Regions from separate parts of the Lactiplantibacillus argentoratensis genome, predicted to be linked through region 2. Evidence: predicted binding sites of a transcription regulator. Region 2 holds the regulator's gene; each other region holds the start of a gene.
What was found. The regulator NrdR, encoded in region 2, represses ribonucleotide reductase genes. The targets are predictions, from matches to a motif close to ACACNATATATNGTGT.
Positions count from the first base shown of each region.

Region 1: the regulator NrdR is predicted to act here: its motif matches at 3,480-3,495, upstream of pnuC (nicotinamide riboside transporter PnuC).
Region 3: the regulator NrdR is predicted to act here: its motif matches at 2,104-2,119, upstream of V7R88_RS02550 (redoxin NrdH).
Region 4: the regulator NrdR is predicted to act here: its motif matches at 6,504-6,519, upstream of nrdD (anaerobic ribonucleoside-triphosphate reductase).

Region 1 covers NZ_CP147647.1:234,622-242,046, forward strand. The annotation lists gene V7R88_RS01055 (trans-sulfuration enzyme family protein) at 1-912, opposite strand, end outside; gene V7R88_RS01060 (cysteine synthase family protein) at 924-1,835, opposite strand; gene map (type I methionyl aminopeptidase) at 2,435-3,226, opposite strand; gene pnuC (nicotinamide riboside transporter PnuC) at 3,588-4,376, shown strand; gene V7R88_RS01075 (DUF2089 family protein) at 4,575-4,853, shown strand; gene V7R88_RS01080 (hypothetical protein) at 4,846-5,133, shown strand; gene treR (trehalose operon repressor) at 5,449-6,168, shown strand; gene treC (alpha,alpha-phosphotrehalase) at 6,193-7,425, shown strand, end outside.
Region 2 covers NZ_CP147647.1:1,222,802-1,230,226, forward strand. The annotation lists gene V7R88_RS05645 (helix-turn-helix domain-containing protein) at 1-136, shown strand, start outside; gene V7R88_RS05650 (Bax inhibitor-1/YccA family protein) at 676-1,392, shown strand; gene polA (DNA polymerase I) at 1,654-4,302, shown strand; gene mutM (bifunctional DNA-formamidopyrimidine glycosylase/DNA-(apurinic or apyrimidinic site) lyase) at 4,314-5,138, shown strand; gene coaE (dephospho-CoA kinase) at 5,148-5,741, shown strand; gene nrdR (transcriptional regulator NrdR) at 5,783-6,298, shown strand; gene V7R88_RS05675 (replication initiation and membrane attachment family protein) at 6,320-7,425, shown strand, end outside.
Region 3 covers NZ_CP147647.1:548,887-556,311, forward strand. The annotation lists gene nrdE (class 1b ribonucleoside-diphosphate reductase subunit alpha) at 1-1,664, opposite strand, end outside; gene V7R88_RS02550 (redoxin NrdH) at 1,803-2,033, opposite strand; gene V7R88_RS02555 (class I SAM-dependent methyltransferase) at 2,256-2,864, shown strand; gene tadA (tRNA adenosine(34) deaminase TadA) at 2,867-3,373, shown strand; RNA gene ffs (signal recognition particle sRNA small type) at 3,427-3,513, shown strand; gene dnaX (DNA polymerase III subunit gamma/tau) at 3,899-5,596, shown strand; gene V7R88_RS02575 (YbaB/EbfC family nucleoid-associated protein) at 5,618-5,926, shown strand; gene recR (recombination mediator RecR) at 5,942-6,541, shown strand; gene V7R88_RS02585 (YaaL family protein) at 6,556-6,807, shown strand; gene tmk (dTMP kinase) at 7,205-7,425, shown strand, end outside.
Region 4 covers NZ_CP147647.1:2,457,724-2,465,148, reverse strand. The annotation lists gene V7R88_RS11850 (LysR family transcriptional regulator) at 1-447, opposite strand, end outside; gene V7R88_RS11845 (LPXTG cell wall anchor domain-containing protein) at 888-2,147, shown strand; gene V7R88_RS11840 (hypothetical protein) at 2,463-2,657, shown strand; gene V7R88_RS11835 (tRNA dihydrouridine synthase) at 2,833-3,837, shown strand; gene V7R88_RS11830 (FAD:protein FMN transferase) at 4,026-5,027, opposite strand; gene V7R88_RS11825 (peptide deformylase) at 5,109-5,519, opposite strand; gene V7R88_RS11820 (lipoprotein) at 5,662-6,135, opposite strand; gene nrdD (anaerobic ribonucleoside-triphosphate reductase) at 6,584-7,425, shown strand, end outside.

The DNA.
Region 1 (7,425 bases), 990 kb from region 2:
CATTCCTGGTTGTAATTCAAACGAGATCATTGCGCCGAAGCCATTCATCTGTTGCTTGGCAATCGAAAAGTCGGGATTATCAGGATCGCCTGGATAGTAAATCTTAGCAACCGCTGGGTGAGACTTTAAATACGTAAAGATTTTAGCGGCATTGTTCAGGTGGGCTTGCATGCGCAATGCCAGAGTCTTCATACCACGTTGTAATAGCCAGCTTTCTTGCGGAGCCAAAATACTACCGATGGCATTTTGCAAGTAGCCGATTTTTTCGCCAAGTGCGGGCGTCTTGGTGACAACCAAGCCACCGATAACATCACTGTGACCACCGAGATACTTGGAAGCACTGTGTAAAACAATGTCAACGCCTAAATCCAGGGGCTTTTGGACGTATGGGGAGGCGAAGGTGTTGTCGATGATACTCAGTAAATCGTGTGCTTGCGCGAGCTTCGCAATGGCAGCAATATCCGTAATGTGTAATAACGGGTTCGTCGGTGTTTCCAAATAAATCGCCTTAGTTGTGGGGGTAATTGCGGCTTCAACGGCGGCCAAGTCACGCGTATCTACGGCTGTAAAAGTCATGCCAAAGTGTTTTAAAACGGCGTCGATCAAGCGGAAGGTGCCACCATAGACATCATTTCCCACAATAATGTGGTCACCAGCCGAGAATAGTGAGAAGACGGTATTAATGGCAGCGGAGCCAGAAGCAAATGCGAAGCCAGCGCTGCCATGTTCGAGGGTGGCAATTAATGCTTCGACGGCGGCCCGGGTTGGATTTCCCGTCCGTGAATATTCGTATTGATTTTGACCGATTTTTGTTTGGCGGAAGGTCGAGGCCATGTAGATGGGTACCGAAGTCGCACCGGTAGTGGCGTCCTCACTGATACCACCGTGAATTAATTGGGTTTCAAATTTCATTGTTAAAGTCCTCATTTTGTATAGATTTTTTGACTTAGATAACGCTTACTACTGTCTGGAAAGATGGTCACGATATGACTATTGGCAGGCAGGTTGGTGGCGAGTTGCAAACTAGCGGCTAGCGCAGCGCCGCTAGAACTGCCAATCAGTAAACCGTGGTCACGGGCTAGGTGTCGAACTTGGGCAAAGGCATCATTGTCCGCGATGGTCAGTGTCTGATCGATGCGAACCTGATCGAAAAATGGTGGGATGAATTCGACGCCGATTCCCTCGGTACGATGTGCGTGAGCTGGTCCACCATTTAAAATGGAACCTTCTGGCTCAACGACTACGGCTTTGGTTGCTGAATCTTGAGCTTGAAGATAAGCCGCTACTCCAGCAAATGTCCCGCCGCTACCGGCTCCGGCGACGAAGGCGGTTATAGGTGCAGGCATGTCCGCCAGAATTTCTGGTGCCAGTGTGTGGTAATAAGCCGCGGGATTAGCCGGATTCTTGAATTGCATGGGGACGTAACTGTTGGAAATCGTTGCGGCTAGTGCCTCAGCTTTGCGAATGGCACCTTTGATTCCTTCCTCGCTAGGTGTATGAACAATTTCAGCACCCAATGCTTGCATTAAAACTTGTTTTTCCATACTGAACTTTTCTAGGACGACTAAGATGGTACGTAGGTGGTGCGCTTGAGTTGCTAAGGCTAAACCAATTCCGGTGTTACCAGCAGTTGGTTCAATAATCGTTGTCTTGGCGTTAACCCGGCCCCGTTGCAAGCCGTCTTCAATCAGATAGGCTCCCAGCTGGTCCTTAATACTGCCGCCGGGGTTGAACATTTCAAGCTTGGCATAGATGTGACTGTGATTTGGAACCTCGATGGGTAACGCCATCAGGGGGGTGTGGCCGATAAGTTCTTGAACGTGCTGAATGAGCATATAAATTCCTCCAATCGCTGCGGTGGGGTGCCAAAAGCGACAAAAAAGGCGCGAGAATTCGAATGAATTCCTCGCGCCCAGTACAATATCCAGCCATGCTGGACATTGATTTTTAGGATGACACTCCTCAAAAAGTCAATGCTTAACAGGCCGAACATCGCGATAAGCGCGCAGTTCGGCAACAACAGTTATTCAAAGCACTACTTGTTAATTGAGTCATATCTGATCCTCCTCTGGATTAATTGGGACTAACTATACAAGATGATTTTGAGCGCGTCAAGTGGTGAATGACGATTTGCAATAAGCGGTAAAAGATGAAGATTGGCTGAGAACGTTATTGAATCAGCGTTAGTTTTGCCAAACGGTTGTCATTAAAATAAATATATTAGGTGGTTGAATTAGTTGATTGTGACCGAGGATAAAGGTGTTAAAATTTATCCAATATCAGTTTTTCATGTATTAGAATCAAGACGCATATAACTAGTTTTATTCTGGCAATATCAGTGAACGTGCTGTTAATAATAACTAAAACAATCCCACCCTGATTAGCAAGTGACTAAACTAGGGTGGGATTGTTCGTGATTATAATTTAAATGATATTACTTATTCCATAAGTATTTAGCATCAAAATCATTATCGAATGATGATAAAATCTTAGGACCGTCATCGGTAACGACAAGGGTGTGCTCGTATTGGCAGCTAAGACTGCCATCTAAAGTGCGAACAGTCCAACCGTCATCGGCAGTTTCGCCAGAACGCCAGTCGCCAATGTTGACCATTGGTTCGATGGTAATGGTCATACCAGCTTTTAGACGGGTGCCGTGACCAGCCTCGCCATAATGTGGAACGTCAGGCTTTTCGTGCATCGTCGGTCCAATACCATGACCAATGTATTCGCGTACAACGCCGTAACCCATTTCGTTTTCAGCGTAATTCTGAATAGCCCAGCCGATATCACCAATTCGGTTGCCGACAACGGCTTGGTCAATACCGAGGTATAGTGCTTTATGGGTCACTTCCATGAGTTTTTTAACTTCGGGTGATGGTGTACCAGCAACAAAGGCGTGACAAGAGTCACTAAGGTAGCCATGGTAGTTAATAACGGTATCAACTTTTAATAAGTCTCCATCTTTGACCAAGATATCTTTACTAGGACAGCCGTGACAAATCATGTCATTGACGCTGACACAAGTTGAGTACTTATAACCTTCAAAGTTGAGTTCGCCAGGGGTAGCGTCGTGTGCAACGATGTATTCGTAGGCGAAGTGGTCAACATCCCAAGTCGTAATTCCGGGCTTGATGTAATCTTCAAGGGCGTGAAACAGGCCAACCATTATGTCACCGGCAGCTTGCATCCCTTTGATTTCGCGATCTGATTTAAGCGTAATCATGAGTTTCCTCCAAAAAAATTAATTATATTGTGATGCTAAAAGTTTGTTCCTCTCCAGTATACTGCAAGCATTGTATTGCGACAAAACGCATTGTTTTGACCTGATATTGACAACGCTATCAGTAGGCCGAAGCCAAAAAAATATAAAAAAATCAGCACGCCAAAAATACCAAATTGCCGGGGCGCAGTTGGATTAATTGTAAACAATTCAATATAAACTTGGAATTTTACCCTTTTCATCGGCCAAGATAATGATACAATATATTGTGTTGTTTCAAAAGAAAACACTACATGTAGTGGTGTGACGTGACTGGTTGGCCAACTAGACACCTACAACCGCATATGAAAACGGAAAGAGGAGCATGATTTTGAGTAATTATTTTAAATTCTTATCACACCAACTAAAAGGTTGGCCACAACAAAACTACTATCTATTCTATTTTAGCCTAGGATGTCAAGTAATGACGTTAGTAAGTGCGTCAATTACAGCATTGTCTATTTTAACATTTATTGGGACCACTTTGGGTGTTCTTTGTGTGTTAGCTATTAATGCGGCTAAGTCGGTCAATGGCTTATTAGGCGTCATCTCCGCCGCTTGCTTCATCGTCGTTGGTTTTTCAGCTAAGAACTATTTAAGCATTGGGGAACAATTAGCCTACGTCGTAACGCTTGATATTCCAGTACTATTAAGTGCAAATTGGAACGTCAACATGGTTTCGAAGATTCGGAAGTTTACGGGTAAGACGTGGGTCGTCGCAATTGTCGCAACTTTAGTTGTTTATGCCATCTCCGGCTATCTTATCGGTGCCTTAACTGATGATCCCCGGCCATGGATCGATGCCATTAGTTTTGCAATTTGTTTAACGGCCGGCGTGATTTGCTTCCTCCGTTACAACAACCAGTATTTCTGGTGGATTGCCTCTGGTTTAGCACAAATGGTACTCTGGTTTATCTCATTCCGTCAAGGTTCGGCGACGCTAGCGATGTTCATCAATAGTTCCGTTTATCTGATGAATGATGTCTTGGCTTTCACTGTTTCACCTTGGTATAACAAACATGAACGCGCTCGGTTGATGGCTGAAGAACAAGCAGCCAGTGACGCAGCTAGCGCGGATGCTAGTGATAATCAGGCATTTGGATTGAATCACTAAAGGTCAGCTAATAAATTTACTGAGACTAGTAGCGTTAATATTCTAAATAAGGCGAGTACTGTAATTCTTTTGGATTAGAGTACTCGTCTTTATTTGAATAGCTCCGGATTGTATCAGTTATCAAATATAAGCTTTTTTATTGACATTATAATAAATAATGTTAAAGTTTAATAAACAATATTAAAAAAGAGGGATGCTATGGACTGGTTTGTGAATTTAGAACGTGAGGATCAGGAATTTGTTAAACAATTGGTTATTGCCTCAGGTTCTCTAAAACAACTCGCTAAGATTTATCAAGTGAGTTATCCAACCGTGCGAATGCGGTTAAACACGATTATTCAAAAAATTAACTTTATTGAGGACAACGGTGCAAATACGTTTGAAACGAAGGTTATGAAATTGGTAATCGATGAGAAATTATCGTTAGAGGTAGCAAAACAGATTATTACTGACTTTAGGGAGGAACAACATGAGTGATTTTAAAGGAATTCTGCTTGGTATGTTGGTCGTTGCAGTGCTCTATATGTTAGATCGATACTTACCAAGGTGGTTTGGGGCAATTCCGGGAGCTGGCTTTTTAGGCTTTATTATTTACATTGTTTTTACAAAAGAGGTCTCTTTATTATCAATAGTAACCGTATTGTTAGTTGGCGAAGCCGTGCTGAATGGTATCTGGATAGATGCACTCGTGAACCGAAGGAGAAAAATGAAAAAAGAAGTAGCAACAATGAAAGCGAAAGATTTATTGCGAAAATAGTAATATTAATGAAATCATCAGATATAGAATCGACATTGGTTGGAGATTGCTGTTAGCGCTCTGCGAATGTCGATTTTTTATTATGGTGCGGACTATCCTGCTAGTTAAACCAATACTGTATAGATGCTGGCACTTATTATGAAGTAGTTATTGAATACTGAAATATAAGCTCGAATTTTGTAAACTCTAGACATGTCTAGACTTGATCTGGCTGGTATAATCTACAAATTTAATTGGGTTATTACTTAAATATTGACAACTTGTCTAAACAAGTCTATATTCATAAATGAAAACGATAACAAAGGGGTGGTTGCCGTGAATAAAGCGGCCTTAGTTTATCAAGATTTGCTCCAGAAAATTGATGCGGAGGTTTACCCGATCGGGAGTTATTTGCCGAGTGAACATCAACTTTGTGAGCTATATGGGATTTCACGTGAGACTGGGCGCAAAGCATTAGCGACATTGGCTGAGGATGGCTATATTCAAAAAATTCGTGGTAAAGGGTCCATTGTGATTGAGCATCGACAGTATGAATTTCCAGTTTCTGGCATTGTGAGTTATAAAGAGTTAGCCGAAAAATTACACATTAAGACGCAAAATATTGTTTATGACTATCAACCGGATGCAACGTTACCGGTTGCTGACTTTACGTCACTTGGTACCGAATTGACGGAAGCGCCAGTGACGGCCATCAAACGAGTCCGAGTGATCGATGGCGAACCAGCTATTATTGATAAGGATTATATTTTGAAATCGGTCGTTCCGAAAGTTCCCAAGCAAGCGGCGGAAGACTCACTGTACGCGTATTTTGAAAATCAGCTTGGGTTGACGATCGGTTACGCGACGAAGGAAATTACGATGGCGCCGGCAACTGATGAGGATCGCGAACACCTCGCTATTAGTAAGGGCGCCTATGTGGCAGTTGTTCGAAGCGTGACGAGCCTCACGGATGCGCGAGCGTTCCAGTATACGGAATCACGACACCGGGCGGACCGCTTTAGTTTCCGCGATTTTGCTCGGCGAACTAAGAAATAAGATGTGGCATGAGAGGGATAGCGCATGAAATTATCAGAACAAGTGATTTATCAGATTTATCCGAAGTCGTTTTACGACAGCAATGGCGATGGCGTCGGTGATTTACGGGGTGTTATTGAAAAGATCGACTACCTCAAAAAGTTGAATATTGACATGATTTGGTTTAACCCGTTTTTTGTCTCACCACAAAATGATAACGGTTACGATATTGCAGATTACTACCATATTGACCCCATGTTTGGCACGATGGCTGATTTTGAAGAACTCGTTGCAAAGCTGAAGGCAAATGGTATCGGGGTCATGTTGGATATGGTTCTTAATCATACTTCAACTGAACACGAATGGTTTCAAAAGGCTTTGGCGGGTGATGAGAAGTATCAGAAGTTTTACTATCTCCGTCCTCCCAAGGCTGATGGTAGTCTACCGACCAATTGGGAATCTAAATTTGGTGGTCCGGCCTGGGCGCCGTTTGGTGATACTGGTTTGTACTATTTACATTTATATGATCCGACGCAGGCCGATTTGGATTGGCATAATCCGGCCGTACGACAAGCGTGTGCCGCCGTTGTCAACTTCTGGCGGCAAAAGGGCGTGCAGGGCTTTCGTTTCGATGTCATCAATGTTACCGGTAAGGCTGAGAAGTTGGTGGACGCACCTAAGGGAGTCCCTAGCAAGACGTTGTATACTGACACCCCCGTTGTTCATGATTATTTAAAGGAATTGAACGCGGCAAGTTTCGGCCAGAATGTAGATAGCGTCACAGTGGGAGAGATGTCTTCAACAACCGTTGCGAACAGTGTTGGTTATACTAATCCGGCTAATCACGAACTCTCAATGGTCTTTAATTTCCATCATTTGAAGACGGATTATGTTGATGGACGGAAGTGGTCCCGAATGGCCTTCGACTTCCCACGATTGAAGCAATTATTAGATAGTTGGGCCAGTGGAATGGCAGCTGGTGGTGGCTGGCAGGCGTTGTTTTGGAATAATCATGATCAGCCACGAGCGCTGAATCGCTTTGGTGACGCCGGTCGTTATCGTGTCAAGTCCGCTGAAATGCTGGCGACGGTCATTCACCTCTTGCGTGGGACCCCGTTTATCTATATGGGTGAGGAACTCGGCATGACTGATCCGGACTATGACAATATGGCTGATTACGTGGACATTGAGGCATTAAATGCTTATCGGGCTTTAATTCGTAGTGGGTACAGTCATCACGATGCGTTTACAATCGTTAAGACCAAGGCGCGCGATAAC
Region 2 (7,425 bases):
GGATAAATTGATTAAGCGGTTAATGAGTGAAACAGAAGCTTTTGCACGGATTAATCATAATCAAGTTGTTGAGGTTAAGGTAGCTGCATTGCGACAACGATATTTGCAGGGTATTGCTGCTTCAGAAAACAATTAACAAGACAATGGCTAGATTTAGTGTTTTATTGTAGTTTCCAACATGCTAAAACTAATCAATGCTTTGTACATTAAATAATAAGAAGTCCCACACTAGCAAGTCAATACTAGTGTGGGACTTCTTATTTAGAAAGTTATGTATGACGCCGCCCGCCCCTAAAAAATCTTCCCCGGATGTCCCGCAAAAAGTCCTACCGATTGAAGTTCTATTATAAACGCTTATGGTGTCCCATTCCGGAAAATCCTAATGTAGCGGTAATCCATTAAAGACAATGATTGAATGGAATTCACTTAGACATAAGAAATTCTTATTAAATTCACAGGCACAAACTATTTTACCTTCTTTGACTAATTTGATAGACTTAAGTTAAGAAAGTTGAGGTGACTGATTGAGATGGCTAGTCATAGGCAAATGATTGACAAACTAGTGTGGTGTTGTTACTAGCGCAGTCTGCGTTAGTAACGATGCACAAACTCAATTTTTAATCTTAACTCGGAAAAAGTAACGAGTAGTCAATTTTTAGGTGAAAGAGGGATTTTATGAACAATTTTCAAAATGACCCACAACCACGGACCATCAACACACAAGTTGGCCTCCGTAGTTTCCTAACTAAAATGTATGGGTTTATGACAATCGCCGTGTTAGTTTCGGCCTTTACCGTTTACTTAGCGATGACCACGTTCCAAGCACAAATTAATGCCGCCTTTTCACAACACCCATTCATCTTCTTGATGATCTTCATTGTCAGCATGTTTGTGATGATTGGTGGGATTCAAGTCAACGCGACACGCAATCCAGCGATGAGCTTCACCTTACTGATGCTCTTTGCCATCATCTTTGGGGTTGAAATGTCAGTGACCTTGTCCTTATACACGGGTGCCGTTATCACCGGTGCGTTCGTTGCAGCTGGAGCTGTATTTGCGACCATGGCGGTGATTGGGACGACGACTAAGCGTGATATTTCACGTATTGGGACGCACTTGATTGCAGCCTTGATCGGGTTGTTTGTCGCTTCACTGGTCAATATGTTCTTACAAAGTGCCATGATTAGTTACATCTTTTCATACATTGGTGTATTGATCTTCGCCGGTTTATCCATGTGGGACGCTAACCGGATGCGCAACATGTATTTACAATATGGTGACCAGGTTTCATCGACTGGTTTGGCCGTTACTGGGGCCTTACAATTATACTTGGACTTCGTTAACTTGTTCCTCTACTTCGTCCAAATCTTCGGTGGCTCAAGCCGCGACTAATCATTAAGATAATTATTAAGGATTATGACCAAGATGTCATAATCCTTTTAATTTACCGAAAATGAGTTATTTCACGGGTTTTCGGTGGACCGAACTCCCGTTTTACTTAATTGTTTGGTACAATTATAAGGGTAAATAATTAGTCGTTCAGCCTGTACTGACAGGCGCTGCGCATCAGACCGCCAATCGAGTGGTATTAATGGTCTGAGTGACGGATTTTCATAAAAATGATGATTTAAATTAAGAGATGGGAGCAAACTAATGGCAAAAAAATTATTACTGATTGATGGTAACAGTGTGGCATTTCGGGCGTTCTTTGCGTTGCATAGTCAACTGGAACGGTTCGTAAATCCAGACGGCCTGCATACCAACGCCATTTATGGCTTCAACACAATGCTTGACCACATGATCAAGACAGTCGAACCCACGGATATGTTAGTGGCTTTTGATGCGGGTAAGACCACGTTTCGAACAGCCATGTACGATAATTACAAGGGTGGCCGGGCTAAGACGCCCAGTGAGTTTTCTGAACAAATGCCGTATATCAAACAGCTATTAGACGCATATGGTATCAAACATTATGAATTAAAAGACTACGAAGCCGATGACATTATTGGTACACTGGCCGGTCAAGCGGATCAAACCGGCTACACCACGACGGTCGTCACTGGTGACCGTGATTTGACGCAGTTGACGACCGAGCATACCACGGTGGCCGTGACCGTTAAAGGTGTTTCTGAAGTGGAACGCTATACGCCGGCGCACGTTGAAGAAAAGCTGGGCATCACACCGGCACAGATTATTGATATGAAGGGGTTGACAGGTGATACCTCGGATAACTATCCGGGTGTCACCAAGGTTGGTGAGAAGACCGCCCTTAAATTACTCAAACAGTATGGTACGATGGAAGGCATTTATGAAAACATCGATGCCATGAAGCAGAGCAAGATGAAGGAACATCTGATTGAGGATCGCGAACAAGCGGCGCAAGCTAAGGTGCTAGCAACAATCAAGCGGGATGCGCCGATTGATGTTCAATTGGCTGATTTATCCTATGATGGCCCGGATCTTGACCAGCTGGCCGCGTTTTATCAGAAGATGGACTTTCAATCATTTTTGAAGAAATTACACCTACAGTCGGACGAACCAGCAACGCCCATTGATTATACCGTCTTGACGAAAGCTAACCTGACGGAATTGCAACAATTTACCGACCACGTGGACTTTTACTTGGAGATGCCAACGCCAAACTACCACACGTCGGCCTTTGCTGGCTTTGCCATCGGAGCGGATGATCACTGGTACATCAGTCGGGATGTGGAATTATTAATGCAACCGACTGTGGCTGACCTCTTGAGTAGCACAACGATTACCAAGGACGTTTTTGATATGAAACGCACGACGGTCGGGCTTAATCGTTTGGGTATTCAGCTAGGTAAAGTCGATTTTGATCTCTTACTCGTTTCATACTTATTAGATACAAATGATAACAGTAACGACTTGGGAAGTTTAGCTGAGCAACACGGGTACACTGACTTGCCGAGTGACGAGACCGTTTATGGTAAGGGCGTTAAGCGTGCCATTCCTGAAGATGATGATGTCTACTTTAGTCATCTCGCCCGGAAATTGGCCGCGATCGCTAGTTTGAAGCCACAGTTATTAAAGGAATTGGCAGCCAATGAGCAGGATCAACTTTACGATGATATTGAAAAACCGATGGCCAATGTCTTAGCTCAGATGGAAATCGCCGGCATTACGGTCGACAGCAGTCGACTTAAAGCCATGGGCAGTCAGTTTACAGAACGGTTGAGTGAAATTGAACAGACGATTTATCAAGAAGCCGGTGAAGAGTTCAATATTAATTCACCTAAGCAACTAGGTCACATCTTGTTTGAAGAAATGAAATTACCCGTAATCAAGAAGACCAAGACAGGGTATTCTACCGCCGTAGACGTTCTAGAAAAGTTAGCACCGGAAGCACCAATCGTCGCTAATATTTTACAATATCGTCAGATTTCGAAGATTCAATCGACCTACGTTGTCGGTTTGTTAGATGCCATTCATTCTGCTGATCAAAAAGTGCATACGCGCTACTTGCAAACGTTGACCCAAACCGGCCGATTGTCGTCCGTTGATCCAAACTTACAAAACATTCCGGTGCGCTTGGAAGAAGGACGTAAGATTCGACAAGCCTTTGTTCCTAGTCATGAAGGTTGGCAGATTTTCTCGTCTGATTATTCGCAAATCGAATTACGGGTTCTCGCGCATATTACTGATGATGAAAATATGCAGGCCGCTTTTAAAGCGGGTGATGATATTCATGCCGCAACGGCCATGCGCATCTTTCATTTGAACTCAGCTGAAGAGGTGACGCCAAATATTCGACGGCAAGCCAAGGCGGTTAACTTTGGAATCGTCTATGGAATTAGTGATTACGGCTTGTCACAAAATATCGGCATTACGCGTAAACAGGCTCGCAGCTTTATTGACGCTTACTTCAAAGAATATCCGGGTGTCAAAAAGTATATGGATGAAATTGTCCAAACGGCGAAAAAACAAGGTTATGTGGAAACCATTTCACATCGACGCCGGTACTTGCCAGATATTAATTCCAAGAGCTTCAACCAACGCTCATTCGCTGAACGGACAGCCATGAATACCCCCATCCAAGGGAGTGCGGCTGATATTATCAAGATTGCGATGATTAAGATGCAAGATAAGTTACAGGCTGCGGGTTTGAAAGCAACCATGCTGTTACAAGTTCATGATGAATTGATTTTTGAAGCGCCAAAAGAAGAAATTCCAGTTTTAGAAAAATTAGTGCCAAGCGTGATGGATTCCGCCGTACAGTTAGCCGTACCGTTAAAGGTTGAGAGCCACTACGGTGATACTTGGTACGATGCAAAATAGGGGGAACCACCATGCCTGAATTACCTGAAGTTGAAACTGTTCGTCGCGGCTTAAATCGTCTGGTTAGTGGGGCAACGATTGCTAGTATCGAGGTTTTTTGGCCGAAAATTATTAATAATGATGTCGATAGTTTCAAACAGCGTTTAGCCAACCAAACGATCCAGACCATTGATCGGCGGGGGAAGTATTTATTGTTTCGCTTTAGCAATGGTCTGACGATGGTGTCGCATTTGCGGATGGAAGGCAAGTATAATGTTGTACCGCGTGGTGAAGATCAAGGTAAACACACGCACGTGATCTTCCATCTGACCGATGATCGTGATTTGTTGTACAACGATACGCGTAAGTTCGGGCGAATGACGCTCGTGCCGACCGGTGAAGAAGGCACGGTGGCGGGATTGCGGACAATTGGCCCGGAACCCGTTGCTGAACAGTTAACACTGGCTTATATGACGGCTACTTTTGGCAAGTCGAAAAAGATGATCAAGCCACTATTGTTGGATCAAAGTAAGATTGCGGGCATTGGGAATATTTACGCGGACGAAACGCTATGGATGAGTAAGATTCATCCAATGCGGCCTGCTAATTCGCTAACTACTGATGAGATTGCTACATTGCGCCAAAACATTATTGATGAAATGGCGATGGCAATTAAAGGTCACGGCACCACTGTTCATTCATTTTCAACGGCATTTGGTGAGGCCGGTCAGTTTCAAAATCACTTACACGTCTATGGTCGTGAAGGGGAACCTTGCGAACGGTGTGGCACAATTATTGAGAAAATCAAAGTGGCACAGCGAGGGACCCATTTTTGCCCGTTAGAACAACGGTTGTAGGTGATCAAGATGACAAAGTTGATTGGATTGACTGGTGGCATTGCCACTGGTAAGTCGACTGTTTCTAAGCTGCTGGCAACTAAGTTACCAATCGTTGATGCGGATAAAATCGCGTGGCAGGTTGAAGGGCCAGGCCAACCGACGACCCAAAAAATTGTGGCGCACTTTGGTCAGCAAGCAGTGCTGGCAGACGGGCGGCTGAATCGGTCATGGCTTGGCCAGTTGGTTTTTAACGATGCTCAAGCTTTACAAGCCTTAACTGCAATTACACGGTTACCGATTCAGTACGCGATGTTCGAAGCGATTGTCGCGGCGAACCAGCAACAGCCAGACGCAATTATTTTAGATGTGCCGTTGTTATTTGAAAGTGGCTGGCAACACGTTTGTGATCAAGTGTTGGTTGTGACGGCACCACCAGCCGTAGTATTGCAGCGGTTGATGGCGCGTAACCACTTATCGCAACAGGCGGCTCAGGCACGAATTGACAGCCAAATGCCACTTGCACAGAAGGTCGCAAGGGCTGACGTTGTCATTGATAACGGGGCCAACATTGATAAAACTAAAGCAGCCGTGTTAAAATGGCTGAAAACTATTACTAAATAAAGAAAAACTGATTGTTAGTTGTTACAAGGGGTGAGAAGTCTATGCAATGTCCACATTGTCATCATAATGGCTCCCGCGTGGTTGACAGTCGACCAACTGATGATGGTCGCGTGATTCGACGGCGCCGGGAATGCGAAAACTGTGGATTCCGGTTCACAACATTTGAACGGGTCGAAGCCACGCCATTATTAGTCATTAAGAAAAATGGTGCCCGCGAAGAATTCAATCGTGAAAAAGTCTTGCGCGGAATTATTCGCTCGGCCGAGAAACGACCCGTTAGCATGGAAACCATGACGGGCGTCGTTGATGATGTTGAAAATAAGGTCCGGTCACTGGGCGAAAATGAAATTTCAAGCCAAGTTATCGGCGAGTATGTCATGGAGCAATTGGCAGATATTGACGAAATTTCGTACATTCGTTTTGCCAGTGTTTACCGGCAATTCAAGGATATGCACGTCTTCTTGAATGAACTCCAAGATATGATGGAGCGTGATAAGGTCAAACTGGCAAAACCGTCAGCGAAGACGACCCACGCACCTAAACGAAAAAAAGATTAGTGAAAAAGAATGGTGAACAACATGCCAAATGATGAACCCTTAACACCCAAAACTGGGTTAGTGGTCCCGCAAGCACCAGCGCTCAGTGCGGCGCAACAAGCTGTATTGGCGGAATTATACTTGCCACTGATGGGGCCATTGGCATATAGCTTGTACGCGGCGTTACGTAGCTTACAGAGTAGCGAGAATGAGCTGAGCAATCGACGCAGTCACGCGGAACTGCTTGGCATCCTAAATGTGGACTTGCCGACGGTGTTAGCGGCTCGGCGTAAACTTGAAGCAACTGGCTTGTTGCGCAGCTATTATCAACAAGATGAATTGGGTGCCATGTACATTTATCAATTACAAGCACCATTACTGGCGTTACAATTCTTTGCGGATGATCTATTGAGTGTCCTATTGTTAGATACGGTCGGTGAGTTACGTTATCAACAACTTGCTGGCGATTTTGCAGCACAGCCGATTGACTTGACGGCTGCCAAAGACGTGACGGCAAATATCTTAGATGTGTTTCACGTTGATAGTCAAAAAGTTACGACGCCACCTCTTTCAGTGCAAAAGGTGCGCGCCCAATTGGCGGCCAATGAACCGGCCGAGGATCACTCGCCCGTGCTCAGTGACGATGACTTTGACTGGCAACTGTTGGGGCAAATTTTGAAGCAGAACTATGTTGATCTCAAACAGGTTGCGAGTTCACGGCAACTGATCATTACGGAAAGTCGGGTCTACGGCATCAGTGAGATTGAGATGGCTAAGTTAATCAGTGAAGTGGCTAGTTTAACAACGGGTCAGTTTGATGAAAATCAATTGAAATTATTGATTGCGCGGCGCTATGAACGGCCCGCAGTTTCGAGTCAGCAGGTCGCTACGGAAGCAACGGTTGCAACGACGACCACTAAGGATAACAAGGCTTCAGCACAGCTCTCAACGGCTGAGCAGCAACTCGTGACGTATGCTAAGCAGACAGCGCCGTATGACTTTTTATCAGCTTTGAAGCAGGAGAAACATGGTTTTGTGACGAGCGGTGAGAACCGGCTAGTTCATGATTTAATTGGTCGGGGGGTATTACCCAATGCCGTCATCAACATGGTGATCTACTACTTATTGCAAAATCGGGAGTTAGCTGC
Region 3 (7,425 bases), 670 kb from region 2:
TTGGTTGGAATGAAGATACCGTCAAACAGTGCAGCGGTCTTGTCATATTTTGGTTGCCAATCTTGGGTGGTGTACTTGTCAAAGTAAGAACCATCGGCATACTTGGATTTTTCAAAGTTAACGAAGGTTTCGTGACGTTCACGCGCAATTTCGTTAGAAGCTTTTAAGGTCCAGTAGTTTAAGAGTAAGAAGTAGATATTGGTAAAGTCAACGGCTTCTTTACTGCCGTATTCCATCTGATTCTTCGCGAAAAAGGCATGGAGCCCCATGGCACCTAACCCAATAGTATGGGCTTGACGGTTCCCTTTTTGGATGGAAGGAACGACGTCGACGTTAGAGTGGTCAGTAACAAAAGTTAACGCGCGCACCATGGCTTCAACAGAATGTCCAAAGTCTGGAGAGGTCATTAAGTTAACAATGTTAGTCGAACCAAGGTTACAACTAATATCAGTTCCCAACTTCTCATACTGTTGTTGGTCATCAATTAATGATGGGGTTTGCACTTGCATCACTTCTGAGCACAAGTTACTCATCACGATTTTACCGTCGATAGGATTTTCGCGGTTCGCGGTATCAATGTTGACGACGTATGGGTAGCCAGATTCTTGTTGTAACTTGCTGATTTCATTTTCAAGGTCACGCGCCTTGATCTTAGTTTTACGGATGTTCGGGTTCTTGACCATATTGTCGTATTCTTTGGTGATATCGACATATGAGAACGGTACCCCGTATTCGCGTTCAACGCCGTAAGGGCTGAAGAGATACATATCAGCGTCAGCCTTGATCAACTCGTAAAACTTGTCGGGTACGGTGACACCGAGTGAAAGCGTCTTGAGCCGAATCTTTTCGTCGGCGTTTTCCTTCTTAGCAGAAAGAAAGGCAATAATATCTGGATGAAAGACACTAAGGTAAACGACCCCGGCACCTTGACGTTGACCTAATTGGTTAGAGTAGGAGAAACTGTCTTCTAATAATTTCATGACGGGTACGACCCCACTAGCAGCGCCATCGATATGCTTGATTGGATCACCGGCACCCCGTAAGTTGCTGAGGTTAATACCGACCCCGCCACCGATCCGAGAAAGTTGTAACGCGGAGTTAATCGTCCGGCCGATTGAGTTCATATCATCGGTCGATTGAATCAAGAAGCAAGAAATCAATTCACCACGCCGGGCCCGGCCAGCATTGAGAAAACTGGGGGTGGCTGGTTGATAACGTTGGTGAACGATTTCGTCGGCCAGGTCCATCGCCAAGTCTTCATTACCATCAGCAAAGTAGAGGGCGTTCATTGCCACACGGTCAATAAAGTTTTCCAAGTAATAGTCGCCATCATCCGTCTTTAAGGCGTATTGGGCATAAAATTTGTAAGCCGCCATAAACGTCTTGAAGTGGAAGTCTTGCGACCGCAAGTAATCGTAAAGTTTTTCGATAAAGCTAAAATCATACTTATCAATGGCAGGGGTTTCCAAATAGTCGTGTTCACGTAGGTAGTCAAAGCGCGCCTTAAGACTATCAAATTTCATCGTGTTCGGTTCAACATTTTGTTCAAGGAAAGCGGCAAGTGCCTCCTGATCCTTGTTGAGCGGAATCTGATTGTTAACGGGAATATTGATCTCATTATTTAAGTCGTAATACGTGACGTCTTTTAAATCTTTTAAGGTCATAAGGAATCCTCTTTCTATCAGTATAATTGTGGCTGGCAAAATCGACGACCCACAATCAGTAGGTTGATGATTGTGGGTCGTTTATCATATTTTAAAGGGTAAACCAGCTATGTAACCACGCAAAAAAGCGTGAACAAACTAAACAGCTAATTGTTTTAAAGCATCAGGACGGAAGCCGGCAATGCTGTCTTCGCCATTGATTTCAACGACCGGAACAGCATGGAAACCTTGACTCTTCAGGTAATCGACGTATTCAGGATTCGTATTGATGTTCTTCTCTTCAAAGGCAATATTGTGCGCCGTGAGGAACTTCTTAGTCATCTTGCATTGCATGCAGTTGTTTTTAGTAAATACAGTAACTTTTTTCATTTTTCATCATCCTAACTCGTTTTTCTGATAAATTTAGTATACAACATGTGGTGAAAAAAACAATCAAAAAACACAACATCTAGGGTGTGGTAAAAATCACAAGCCCTAGATGTTGTGTTAGTGTCAGCTTTTAACCGACTAAAAAGTTTTTTAAATTATTTGTGGTTCACTCGCTGAATCAGTTATCATAGATATAGACCAGAAATTTAGAGGAAAATAAATATGACCAACTATTATTATACACACAATCCGGATATTGTGCATGATGAAAAGCAATGGAATTTTGAAATTTTTAATCACTCGTTTAAATTTACGACGGACAACGGTGTCTTCTCCAAGCGTACCGTGGATTACGGCTCACGAACACTACTTGCAGCGTTTGATCCAACTGATTTGCCAGCGGGCCCAATGCTAGATTTGGGAACCGGATATGGTCCCATTGGGATGGCGCTCGCGTATCAATCACCCGAACGAACGGTTGATATGGTCGATGTGAACGAGTTAGCGCTAAGCTTAGCGCGTAAAAATGTTGCTTTGAATCAAATTACGAATACTAATATTTTTACGTCTGATGTCTATCAACAAGTCACCGCGACTAATTACGCGGCGATTGTCACCAACCCACCGGTGCGCGCAGGTAAGGCAGTGGTGGATGCGATGTTAACGGGGGCCGTTTCACGGCTAGTCGTTGGTGGAACACTCACCGTCGTTTTACAGAAAAAGCAGGGCGCACCATCTGCGAAGAAATTGATGCAAACGACCTTTGGTAATTGTCAGGTGATTAAGAAGGACAAAGGGTATTACATCCTACAAAGTGTAAAGGAGGGATAGTCGTGACGGAACCAACAGCGGAAGACTGGATGCAAGAAGCATTACATGAAGCGCGGATGGCCTACTTAATTGGCGAAGTGCCGATTGGGGCCGTGATCGTTCACCAGGGTGAAATTATTGGCCGTGGTCACAATTTACGGGAGCATGGTCAGGATGCAACGATGCACGCGGAAATTATTGCGATTCAGGAAGCTTGCGAATATTTGCATAGTTGGCGATTAGCCGATTGTCAGCTATATGTCACCTTGGAACCATGTTTGATGTGTAGTGGGGCTATTATTAATGCACGGCTACCTGAACTCTACTTTGGTGCCCGTGATCCCAAGGCTGGCGCCGTTCGTAGTTTGTATCAGGTGATGGATGATACCCGGTTAAATCATCAAGTAACGGTTCATGAACGCATCTTGGCACGTCCGGCCGGCGAGATGTTGGAAAACTTCTTCCGTGGGATTCGTAAACGGAAAAAGGCGGCTAAAAAAGCACGACGTGAAGCTGCTGAAAAAAATTAGGCCGATGGCTGGTAATTGTGGCGCAAATCATGTATTATAGTATTTGCCGCAAGGCCAAAAGGCAAGGGTGGATTTACGAATCGTGTCAGGTCCGGAAGGAAGCAGCACTAAGTTTGCTTCATCTTGTGCCTTTTGTTTTTATGAAATGTAACAGCTCTTAGCCATTCGGTTGAGAGCTTTTTATTTAAATTAAATATTGAGTGCTAGTTTTGAACGTGCTGATAGGTTGGTTTATTTTTATTTACCTATTATTATAGTAGTAATACGTTATTTGGGTGATGCTTTTCAGGCTGATAGTTAAAGCCACTGCTTGTTGAAGGAATAACCAAACGCCTAACAAAGGTGGTTAAAGGCCTGGGCATCGACTCGTTGGCAAGTGCGCTTAGATGCTTAATTTGCATAACTGACACTGATCGTTAGTGGAAGCAGCACAACCAGGAAGCTAACTGTTCAGGACGTTTAAACAATGGCTTATAATAAATAATGATAACCAAAGTATGACTGATGTAAGAAAGGAAGAATCGCATGTATCGGGCACTATATCGGGTTTGGCGTCCCCAACGCTTTGATGAGATTGTCGGGCAACAGATGATTACCCAGACACTAAAAAATGCCATTATGACCCACCAGACGAGTCATGCGTATCTGTTTACCGGTCCCCGGGGAACTGGGAAAACGTCGGCAGCAAAGATTTTTGCCAAGGCAATTAACTGTCACCATCTTGTTGATGGGGAACCTTGCAATGAATGTGAGACTTGTACGGCGATTACCAAGGGGCAACTAAATGATGTCATCGAAATTGATGCGGCTTCTAATAATGGCGTGGAAGAGATTCGTGATATTCGGGACAAAGCGAAGTATGCTCCAACGCAAGCGGACTATAAAGTCTACATTATTGATGAAGTTCATATGTTATCGACTGGCGCGTTTAATGCGTTGCTCAAAACGCTAGAAGAACCCCCGGCTAACGTTATATTTATCTTAGCGACAACGGAGCCCCATAAGATTCCATTAACGATTATTTCACGGACGCAACGGTTTGATTTTCGGCGGATTACAGCTAAGGATAGCTACGATCGGATGGTGTACATCCTCAATGAGAAGGATGTGACCTATGATGAAAAAGCGCTACGCGTCATTGCAGCGGCTGCTGAAGGTGGAATGCGGGATGCTTTAAGTATTCTGGATCAAGTAATTTCGTTTGGAGATAACACGGTTACGTTGGATGATGCGTTAATGGTGACGGGAAGTGTGACCAAGCAGTTGCTGGCTAACTATGTCAGTGAGGTCACCGACCATGATACGAAGCCGGCACTAGAGACGATGCGACAAATCTTACAAGAAGGTAAAGATGCGAACCGTTTCATTGAAGATTTGATCAGTTATACGCGTGACGTGTTACTCTATCAACAGGCCCCTGAAATGGTCGATAGTGTGGCGATGGGCGAGGATGATCAACAATTTGAAGCATTTGCCAAGCAAATCGATGCTGAAGTCCTGTACCAAATGGTCAAGACGTTGAACGATATTCAACAACAAATGCGGTTCACGACGCACCCCGACGTTTATTTAGAAGTGTTGACGGTCAAGCTAGCTCAGTTGGATGGTCAGGCGGCCGTTCAACCGGTAGCTGCGGCAACGGTCAATCCTGAAGATCCCACTGTGCATAAACTGGCACAACAAGTTGAACAGTTGCAAAGCGAGGTCAAAACGTTACGTTCTCAAGGTGGTAGTGTCACTAAACCCGCACCGGCTAAGCCGCGGTCGAGTAATGGCCCGGTTGTTAAGAAGGTTAATGTCAGTCAGATTTATCCTATTCTGGGAGCGGCAACGAAGAATGATCTCATTAAGGTGCGCGATGTTTGGACTGATTTGATGAACATTTTGAGTGTGACGCAGCGGGCCCTAATGCACGTGGCCCAACCAGTTGCGGCCAGTTCAGAGGGTGTTGTGGTTGCGTTTGACTATGCGTTTGTTTATCAAAAAGCGATTGATGACCAGACCTTGATCGATGCACTCGGAAATGGTTTGGATCGGCTGATGGGACAGGCACCCAAGATTGTCTGTGTGCCTAAAGAACAGTGGCCACAAATTCGTAAGGATTATTTGGCCACTCACCAGCCAGGAGGTGCAACATCAGAGCAACAAGCACCGGCCAAAGAACCGGTCGTTGAAGAAGCTAAGAATATGTTCGGTGATTTAGTTGAAGTACAGCCGGACTAAAGACGAAAGGAACTGATAATTATGATGCGTGGAATGGGCAATATGCAAAGTATGATGAAACAAATGAAGAAGATGCAGGCGCAAATGACAGCCGAACAAGCGGCTTTAAATGAACAAACCTTCACGGGTGCGGCGCCAGACGACATGGTTAAAGTCACTTTTACTGGTGATAAGAAGATGAAGGATATTACGATTAACCCTGATGCTGTTGATCCTGATGATGTGGATATGTTACAGGACTTAGTCGTCGCTGCGGTGAACGACGCGTTGACTAAGGTCGATGAACAGACACAAAGTACGATGGGAAAATATACTAAGGGATTACAGTAAAAACGAGGTAAGTACATGCAGTATCCAGAACCAATTGCTAAGTTGATTGATAGTTATATGAAGTTGCCCGGCATTGGTGGCAAGACTGCGACACGGCTGGCGTTTTATACAATTGATATGAACGGTGATGACGTCACCGAGTTCGCTAAGTCGCTGATTGCGGCCAAACGGGACCTGCATTTTTGTAGTATTTGCGGTAATATCACCGAAGATGATCCGTGTGTGATTTGTAAGGATAAGTCGCGTGATCAAAGCACCGTTCTGGTTGTTGAAGAGGCCAAGGATGTCATGGCAATGGAAAAGATTAAGGAATACAACGGGCTGTATCACGTCTTACATGGGGTATTGTCACCCATTGATGGCAAAGGTCCGGAAGATATCAACATTGCCAGTTTATTGAAACGGCTACAGCAAAATGAAGCCATCAAGGAAGTCATTATTGCCACCAATGCCACGCCTGAAGGTGAAGCAACAGCGATGTACATTTCGCGGCTAGTTAAGCCGGCGGGAATCAAAGTGACCCGATTGGCGCACGGCTTGTCGGTTGGTAGTGATATTCAATATGCGGATGAAATGACCTTATTCAAAGCAGTTGAAGGTCGCCAAGAAATGTAATTGGAGGTGCCACCATGTTTAAACGTAAACAGAAGATCAAGCATCCCAAGGAAGTTTTTGATGAACAGTTGTTGTCGACCCTGAATGCCGCTAAGTTGGACTGGGACCGCGCGAAGCAGAACCAAGAAGCGGTCTATGATAATAATACGAGTGAACTAGTTACGCAGACCGCCTTAGCGCGTGCTAAGTATTTATATCTATATCGTGAAGCACGTTTACGTCAAGTTCATGGGCAGACGATTCAGCGCTCGGTCATTGATAAATAGACTGTTAGTGATTTAAGAGATAACTTGTTTCAAAATAAAGACGCACGCCGTTGATTTTTGTAAATCTACGGCGTGCGTTTTTGATTTAGAACCCTAGCATTATTTTACCAGTTAATCTGTCATGCATTGTGATTAAGACATGCTAGGTGCGGCAATTGGAATAGAAGATGTGTATCTACTAATGAATAACAAACTAAAATCGGTATTTATCAATCGTGGGTAGTACTACCTAATAACTTTTTAGCAATTCACCGAATAAATCATCAAAACCACAATTGGTAGTAGCCGACCCACGTAAAAATCGTGAAAAAGTACCCTCACTAGTGGTAACCGTATTAGACAGGTACTCAAAAATCAAGTACAATTGCTACATATAAGAAAATAGATGGGATTGGGAATGTTGACAGGAAAATTAGTTACTTTTGAAGGGCCAGACGGTGCCGGCAAAACGTCAGCTTTAAACGCGATTGTGGCCAAATTACAGCCACAATTAGGGGATCGCTTAGTTGTGACGCGTGAACCGGGCGGGAATCAAATCTCAGAAGCAATTCGAAAAATCATTTTAGACCGTCATAATACGGCGATGGACGACCGTACGGAAGCGTTACTCTATGCGGC
Region 4 (7,425 bases), 1.2 Mb from region 2:
ATCGCGAATGATGGCCGCTTGCAGCTCACCACTCAGTAACCGTTTGACGATTTGGTCGCCCTCATCCTCGATGATTTTGATTTCAGTATCAGGATGCTGAGTATCAAAAGTGGCGATCTTTTTGGCAATGTTATATTGACCTGAGATTGGAATGGCGCCAATGATGAGCTTGGCAAATGTCGTTGGCCGATTCGGTGCCAAATCGTGCATCATGGTCTCATAGTCTGTAATCATTTTATGCGCATGATGATAGAACGTTTCACCAGCTGGCGTGATTTGTAGACGGCGCTTGTTGTGTGTATCTAGTAGTTTAATGTTCAGTTCGTTCTCAAGGGCTCGCATTCGTTTGGACAATTCCGATTGTGATAAGTGGAGTTCTACGGCAGCGTTAGAAATGTGGCGTAAATCGTACACCATCACGAATGCTTGGAGATCATTAATGGTCATAGCAGTCACACTTTTCTTTAGGTTAAATTTTATTCTAACACCGATGGCGAGGCCCGCCTAATTAAGTAACGGTATAAATTAGTATCAATATTGTGAGGCCGCTACGGTAATCGAAATATTAGTTATTTTTTTTATTGAGAATGGGTCACTAATGAAATCATGGTGCGGGTTAACATTTGTTAGCGGTGATAATTATTCGTTACCGTTTAATTGTGGATGGGGACTCGTGTTGAGGGAGGCAGTAATGACATCTAGATATAATTATTTTGGTGATGTGGATGAAAGTTGTTGAGTGGTTGGTGATTACAAATACGCTGAATCACTAGCTTTCCTTGCTTTTGAAATTGAGTCCGGCAAAATGAAATAGTTCCAGCAGTTTCATATTGATCATCATGCTGGTCATGGCTGGGCAATACTTTTTAAAAGGGGATTAGTTTAGTATGTCAAAAGCGCTTAAGATAGTGATGGGAATCACCATGTTAACAGGGGGCATCATGGCCCAGAAAATGACGGTACATGCAGCCGAATCTAACACTCGAACCGGTCAGGCAGTAAGGATGAATGGCACGGTCAGTTTAGCAAGTCAGGTCGAAAATAACCCAGCTGTTAAGGCGGCCCACTACCAGGTAACGCAAGCGGTGCAAGCATTAACCATGGCTACTACGGCAGTCAAAACGGCTATGAGTGATCTGCAAGCGGCGCAAACCACGTTAGACGCTGCCAACAAAACGTTAGCCAAGAATCAAAAGATTCAGACGCATATGGGCGTACTTAAGCAAGCAGCCACTGACCGGCACGTCAAGGCAACGAAAGCACTTGATGAACAATTGGCAACTAAAAAGACAAGCCAAACTGCGGTAACGACGGCGCAAGTGGCAATGACTAAGTCACAAGCTGCTGTTCAAGTAGCCCAGAGCAACTTCGATAAGGATAACAGTGCGGCCAACAAAGTCACGTTACAAACTACTCAGGCAAAGCTGAAAACGGTACAAGAGACGTTAACAGCGGCACAAGCTAACCTTGATAAGACTAATGAGCACGTGATGATGGCCGAAGAAGAACTAGCCAACGCCAAAATTGAAGTCAGTGGCACGAGCCGCGACTTCCAAATGGCACAAAGAGATTATGATATTGTTCAGCCCCAAGCAGCAGTTAATCAGGCGAAAGCAGCGGTGACAGCTAAGTTGCAGCGCGTTGCGGGTACTCAAGATCAGATCGTTACTGCACAGCGGGAATTGTCCCAAGCTCAAGCTGGATTAACGACCGTGCGCGCTCGGACCTTGGCAACCTTAACAGCAGCGGCCGAAAAGCCAATGACTGAAAAAACTGTGGGCGAACGACCAGTCGTTAGTCATTCAACTGGCACGTCAATCAGTACTAATCAGTCGGCGGCATCACAAGCGACCCCGGCCAAGCCCACTCTTAATCAGTCAAGTTCAGCTTCCGTCCCAACAGCGCAGCAGGTTGTTACGACGCAGCCACGACAAGCCACAACGGTATTGCGGACGACGACGAGTCCGGCCATGGCTAAGCCAGTGACTCATCAGACGGTGCCAACGACCGCAACTAAAACGGCCATGTTACCACAGACTGGTGAACAAACCAATCGAGTTTTGACCGTATTGGGCTTCGTATTATTGGCCGCAACTAGCTTATTTGGTTTTAGTAAGCAACAACGGCGCCATAAAACAACTGATTAATTAACAAGTGTGTGGGCACAATTCGGTTTCTCAATGATTATTTCGAAGTGCAAGACTAGTCCAGTCGGTTAATTTAGTCTGAGCGACTAAGTTGACGGCGGAATTAATGGCGATTTAAAAAAGTTCTTTCGGAGTTTTAGTTGTTCCGGAAAGAACTTTTTTGCTGGGAATGATTGGTATCGTTTAGTTAATAATAATATGCTAAGAACGCCTGTTTTTCGGCCGGAAATACTTGCTTGAAAGTAGCTGCTGGACTACTATAAACATGGTTTCAAAGAGCCCAAGAATTTTACTAAATAAGGAGTTGAGTTTGTGATGATGATGACGGGAATGATGGTTCTATTTGTATTGTTAGTTGGTTTAGTTTTAAGTGGGATTTTCTTCCGATATATGGATACAACTGCCGGTATCTCATTCAGCTCACTGAAGTTCGCTGATTTGCGGATGGAATTGTTAAACTTGGTACTCGTTATTGGACTATTGCTGTGGGCACTGGTTTTAATTCGTTAAAGCGACAATTAAACTTATCAACTTAGCTATTATTGCGAGTCCGGTTAACGCCGGACTTTTATTTTGGCTTGTGATTGACGAATTATGTTAGTGCGGCCGCCAAAATACTTGCGCTTCAACGTGGAACACCGCTATTATGGATAAGTGATTATTATCTAGAAGGGAATGAATAACTATGACGCAGTCGCCATATTGGCAACGGATCGCGGCCAAAGCTCAGGCCGCCCAGCGACCGTTTTTTAGTTTAGCACCGATGGAAGCCGTGACCGGCTCCGTTTTTCGCCGGGTCGTGATGCGCGCTGCGGCCCCCGATGTCTTTTATACTGAATTTACGAATGCGTTAAGCATTACTCACCCGAAGGCTAAGTTTACAACGCGGGGACGACTATATGTTGATGAGGCCGAGTCGCCCCGACCAATCGTTCAACTTTGGGGCAATAGTGGTGAGGACTTTACGAAAGCGGCCCATGAAGTGAAGAATCAAGGTTATCAAGCCATTGATCTTAATATGGGCTGCCCAGATATGGCGGTCATTAAAAATCATAGTGGTAGTGATTTAATCCGACATTTTGATCGTGCCAAAGAAGTGATTGAGGGCGCACGTCAAGCAGAGCTTCCCGTTAGTGTTAAGACGCGGTTGGGCTTTGACGATGTGCATGAGTACGAGACTTGGATTCCATTTTTGTTGCAACAGCAGGTTCCCGTGTTAACGGTTCACGTGCGCACGAAGATGGAGATGAGCAAGGTACCAGCGCATTATGAGTTAATTGATAATTTAGTTCAAATGCGTGATACTTTGGCACCAGCGACGCTATTACAAATTAACGGGGATATCCTGGATTATCAGGCTGGCCTGAAGCTTGCCAAAGCCCATCCAGGAGTCGATGGTATCATGATTGGCCGCGGTATTTTTCAGAACCCATACGCTTTTGAACCGATTCCCCAGCCTCATTCAACGCGTGACATGCTAGAATTGTTACGGTACCAAGTAGATTTATATGATCAATTTATTGGCTTGGGTCTACAAGGGCATTTCGCACCGCTTCAACGCTTCTTTAAGATTTATGTTCGCGGTATGCGTCATGCGGCCGAATTGCGCAATGAATTAATGCAGACGAAGACAACGGATGATGTCCGTGCGATTATTGATCGCTTAGAGGCTGAGCTACCAGCGGATTAGGTCGTGTTATTTTAACTAAAACGGCTATATTTTTGCCATTTAGCTGTGCTTGATTAAAATGGTTTTAATGTCGAACGTACCACATCTAAAGTCAACTGCAAATTAAATGCTAGCCTGTAAGTGGGCCATAAAATAAGCTAGGTCCTTTAAGAAGTTAATTTCTTGGAGGACCTGGCTTATTTTGTGGTCTAAATTATTGTAAACCGGTCATCGAGTAAGGTAACTTGTTCAGGTGATAAGCCAACGATTTGAAGCTCACGTTGTTTAGTCACAAAAATGGCGCCGTAAATATCGGGTCGCTGAGTTGCCCAATCGGGAATCGGTTGGCCCGCAAAGAAGAGCCGCGTCGTTTCGATTTCACCATCAATGGAAGCTTTCGAGAAAACGGTGACACTTTCAAGGTCGTTTTGTCGGGGATAACCCGTTTGCGAATCTAAGATGTGGTGGTAGGACTGGCCGTTAAATTCAAGGTGCCGCTCGTAAATACCGCTGGTCACGGCCGAGCAGGGACCAATCGTAACGCTGGCAATCGCGTTACCGCGGTCAGTGGTGGGATCTTGGATACCAACGCGCCATTGCCCATCCGGATGAAGTGGGGACGTCCCCACCATTAACAGATTACCACCTAGGTTGATCATTCCGGCCCGCTGTCCAAATGCTTCCCAGTAATCTTGAATGCGGTCGGCAATGTAGCCCTTGGCAATTGCGCCTAGATCCAGCTCCATTCCCGTGACCTTGAGAAGCACACTGAAATCAGCGTCATTACAAATGACGGCTTCGGGGTCGATCAAGGCCAATCGTTCGTTAATTGCAGACTGTTCAGGGACGTGCGCGTTAGTAAAACCAATGTGCCAGAGTTTCACGAGCGGACCAATCAACGCATTGAAACCAAAATGTTGTCGACTGAGTTCGACAGCTTGCCGAACGAGTGTATAGGTGGCGGCGCTCACTTGAACGGGGTGTTGGCCCGCCGCCTGGTTGATTGCCATGACCTCAGAAACAGTCCGGTTGACAGTCAAGCGGTCTTCATATTGGTCGATAAGATCGCAAGCAGCTTGTAGGTACTGGTCACTATCACTACCAAAAAGGGTCAAATCAATGTCGGTACCGAGCGCGTGATGAGCTTGGTGTCGACGCTGCTGAGCGAGTGCAGGAATTGCTGTCTCGCCATTATAAGCTAAAGTTGTCATAAAACCAGTCCTATCTTTCATAAATGTCAACGAGTTCAGCAAACTGAACATTTATTCCCGCTCAGTTAGAAGTAGGCACAATTAAATCAGTTTCCCTGCACAGTGATCTAATTCGTGTTGAATAATTTGTGCTGTGAAGTCGTTGAATCGTTGTTGTTGCGGTTTAAAGTGTTGATCTTTATATTTCACCGTGATTTGGTGATAGCGGCTAGTCGGACGTTCACCAGGTAAGGACAGGCAGCCTTCCTTAGTCTCGTAAGTGCCGTGATGATCAATGATCTTCGGATTGATCATTGCAATTGCAAAGGGACCGAGTTGCACGACAATAATTTGTTTGTTGACCCCAATCATATTCGCGGCCATTCCAACGCAATTATCGGTGTGTGCGGCGAGGGTATCCAGTAAATCAGTCAAGACTTGAGTGTCTGCAGGGGTTGCTAAGTCAGCAGGGACACTAAGCGCGGCGGGATCATGCACAATTGGTCGAATCATTTGATGTTCCTCCATTGATTAGTCATATTAATTTAATTATAGAGAGCACGGTTGACAGAAGCAAGCCGTTCGCTAGTTGTCAGGCCCTAAAAAACACACCACACTCACACAAGTCAACGTGCAAATGTGGTGTGGCCTTCAATTAGTACGACAATTTAAATGTTGGCGTTAAGGTGCCCGCCTTTAAGGCGTCATTAGTTGTGGTGGGAACCTGGTTGTGTTCAGGCTGCCAATTTGGATCTTTAATCAGTGCGATATTAGTCCCTTGATAATTCATGGTCATTTGATTAGCGTCGTTGAGGGTCAGTTTTGCAACATTGTGATCGATTGTGAACGTGGCACGTGTATCACTTAACGTTAACGTTGCGCGACTACGAATGGGCGTATGTCCGCGTCGGAACCAAGCAACTTGATGATTGGTACTGAGGTACAGACTCATTGCTGGTCTAGCGCTGACCCAGCGACCTAAGAAATCCCGAGTCGTGACTGAGCGAACGGCGCTGACTTTTGATGTTGCTGGTTGAACGGTGGGCGTTTGTGTGTCAGTGGCAGAATGGCATCCTGTCAGTAGCCCTGTCAACAACAAGCCAACGATTATTCCCCTGCTTTTTTGCATAATTATTCTCTCCTCCAATGTCCACATCCCTCAATGAGGACTTAATTTCATTATAGCGAATCCGCCGCATGAGTTAAACAAAATAGTCATAAGTTAATCAGTTTACAACAACTTGGTTGTGTTCAGCTTAATTTTTAACGAATTAAAATTCGGTTTATGGCGTGTGAAAAATATTGAAAGCAAGCCGTATCAAGGTTGGTTCGGTAGTTAACGAGATTGATTAAATATTCTGATATTAGATAAAAAACAGTATAAAAAATATTTTTTAAATATTCCAAAGACGCACTAACCGGACGATTAAAGCGATTTGGTGTACACAACTGAAGGTGACAGTTAATTTTGGCAATGGGCAAGTTAATGGAAATGAGCTACTATATATAGTGTTGATTCAAACAGAACGCACTATCAATTGTATTCAATCAATGACTTTGAAAAGTGGGGAATTAAGATGCTAACAACGACAACTAACGATATATTAGACCAATTACGGCCACTGACCGTCACAAAGCGGGGTGGCGCACAAACGAAATTTCATCCGTATAAAATTGACTTTGTCTTACGACGGTTGTTAGCGACTGATGACGAGGTACGGGTCGTCAAGCAGGCCCTTGTTGCCCAGTATCAAGATGCTGACAACATTGATACTCGGGAGCTACGTAGTACCATGATGCAGATTTTGAATGCGCAAGGCCTGACCGCGGCAGCTAAGGCATATCAGGATTACTTTGAAGCTGAACAGCAGCGGTTTGCGGCAGCAACTAATGTTCAAGGACGGATTGAAAAGTTGTTTGAGCGCGATGCCAGCGTTGTGCATGAAAATGCAAATAAGGATAGTACGATTTTTAACACGCAACGCGACTTAGAAGCCGGTGCTGCAAGTCGCGCCATGGGCTTGAAGATGCTACCAGATGTTGTGGCTAAGGCGCATCTGCGTGGCGATATCCATTGGCATGATCTCGATTATTCACCAGTCACGCCTGAAACGAACTGTTGCTTGATTGATTTTGACGGCATGTTCAAAAATGGGTATAAGATTGGGAACGCCGAAGTTGCCTCACCCCGGTCGATTCAAACGGCCACAGCGCAAATGGCGCAGATCATTGCCAACGTGGCTTCATTACAGTATGGTGGCTGTTCCGCTAACCGGGTCGACCAATTATTGGCTCCCTATGCGGCAATCAACTATCAAAAACATATGACTGATGCGAAAAAGTGGGTCCCTGCTGATCAGCGGGAAGCTTATGCGAAAGCCAAAACTAAAAAAGATATCTATGACGCGATGCAAGCCCT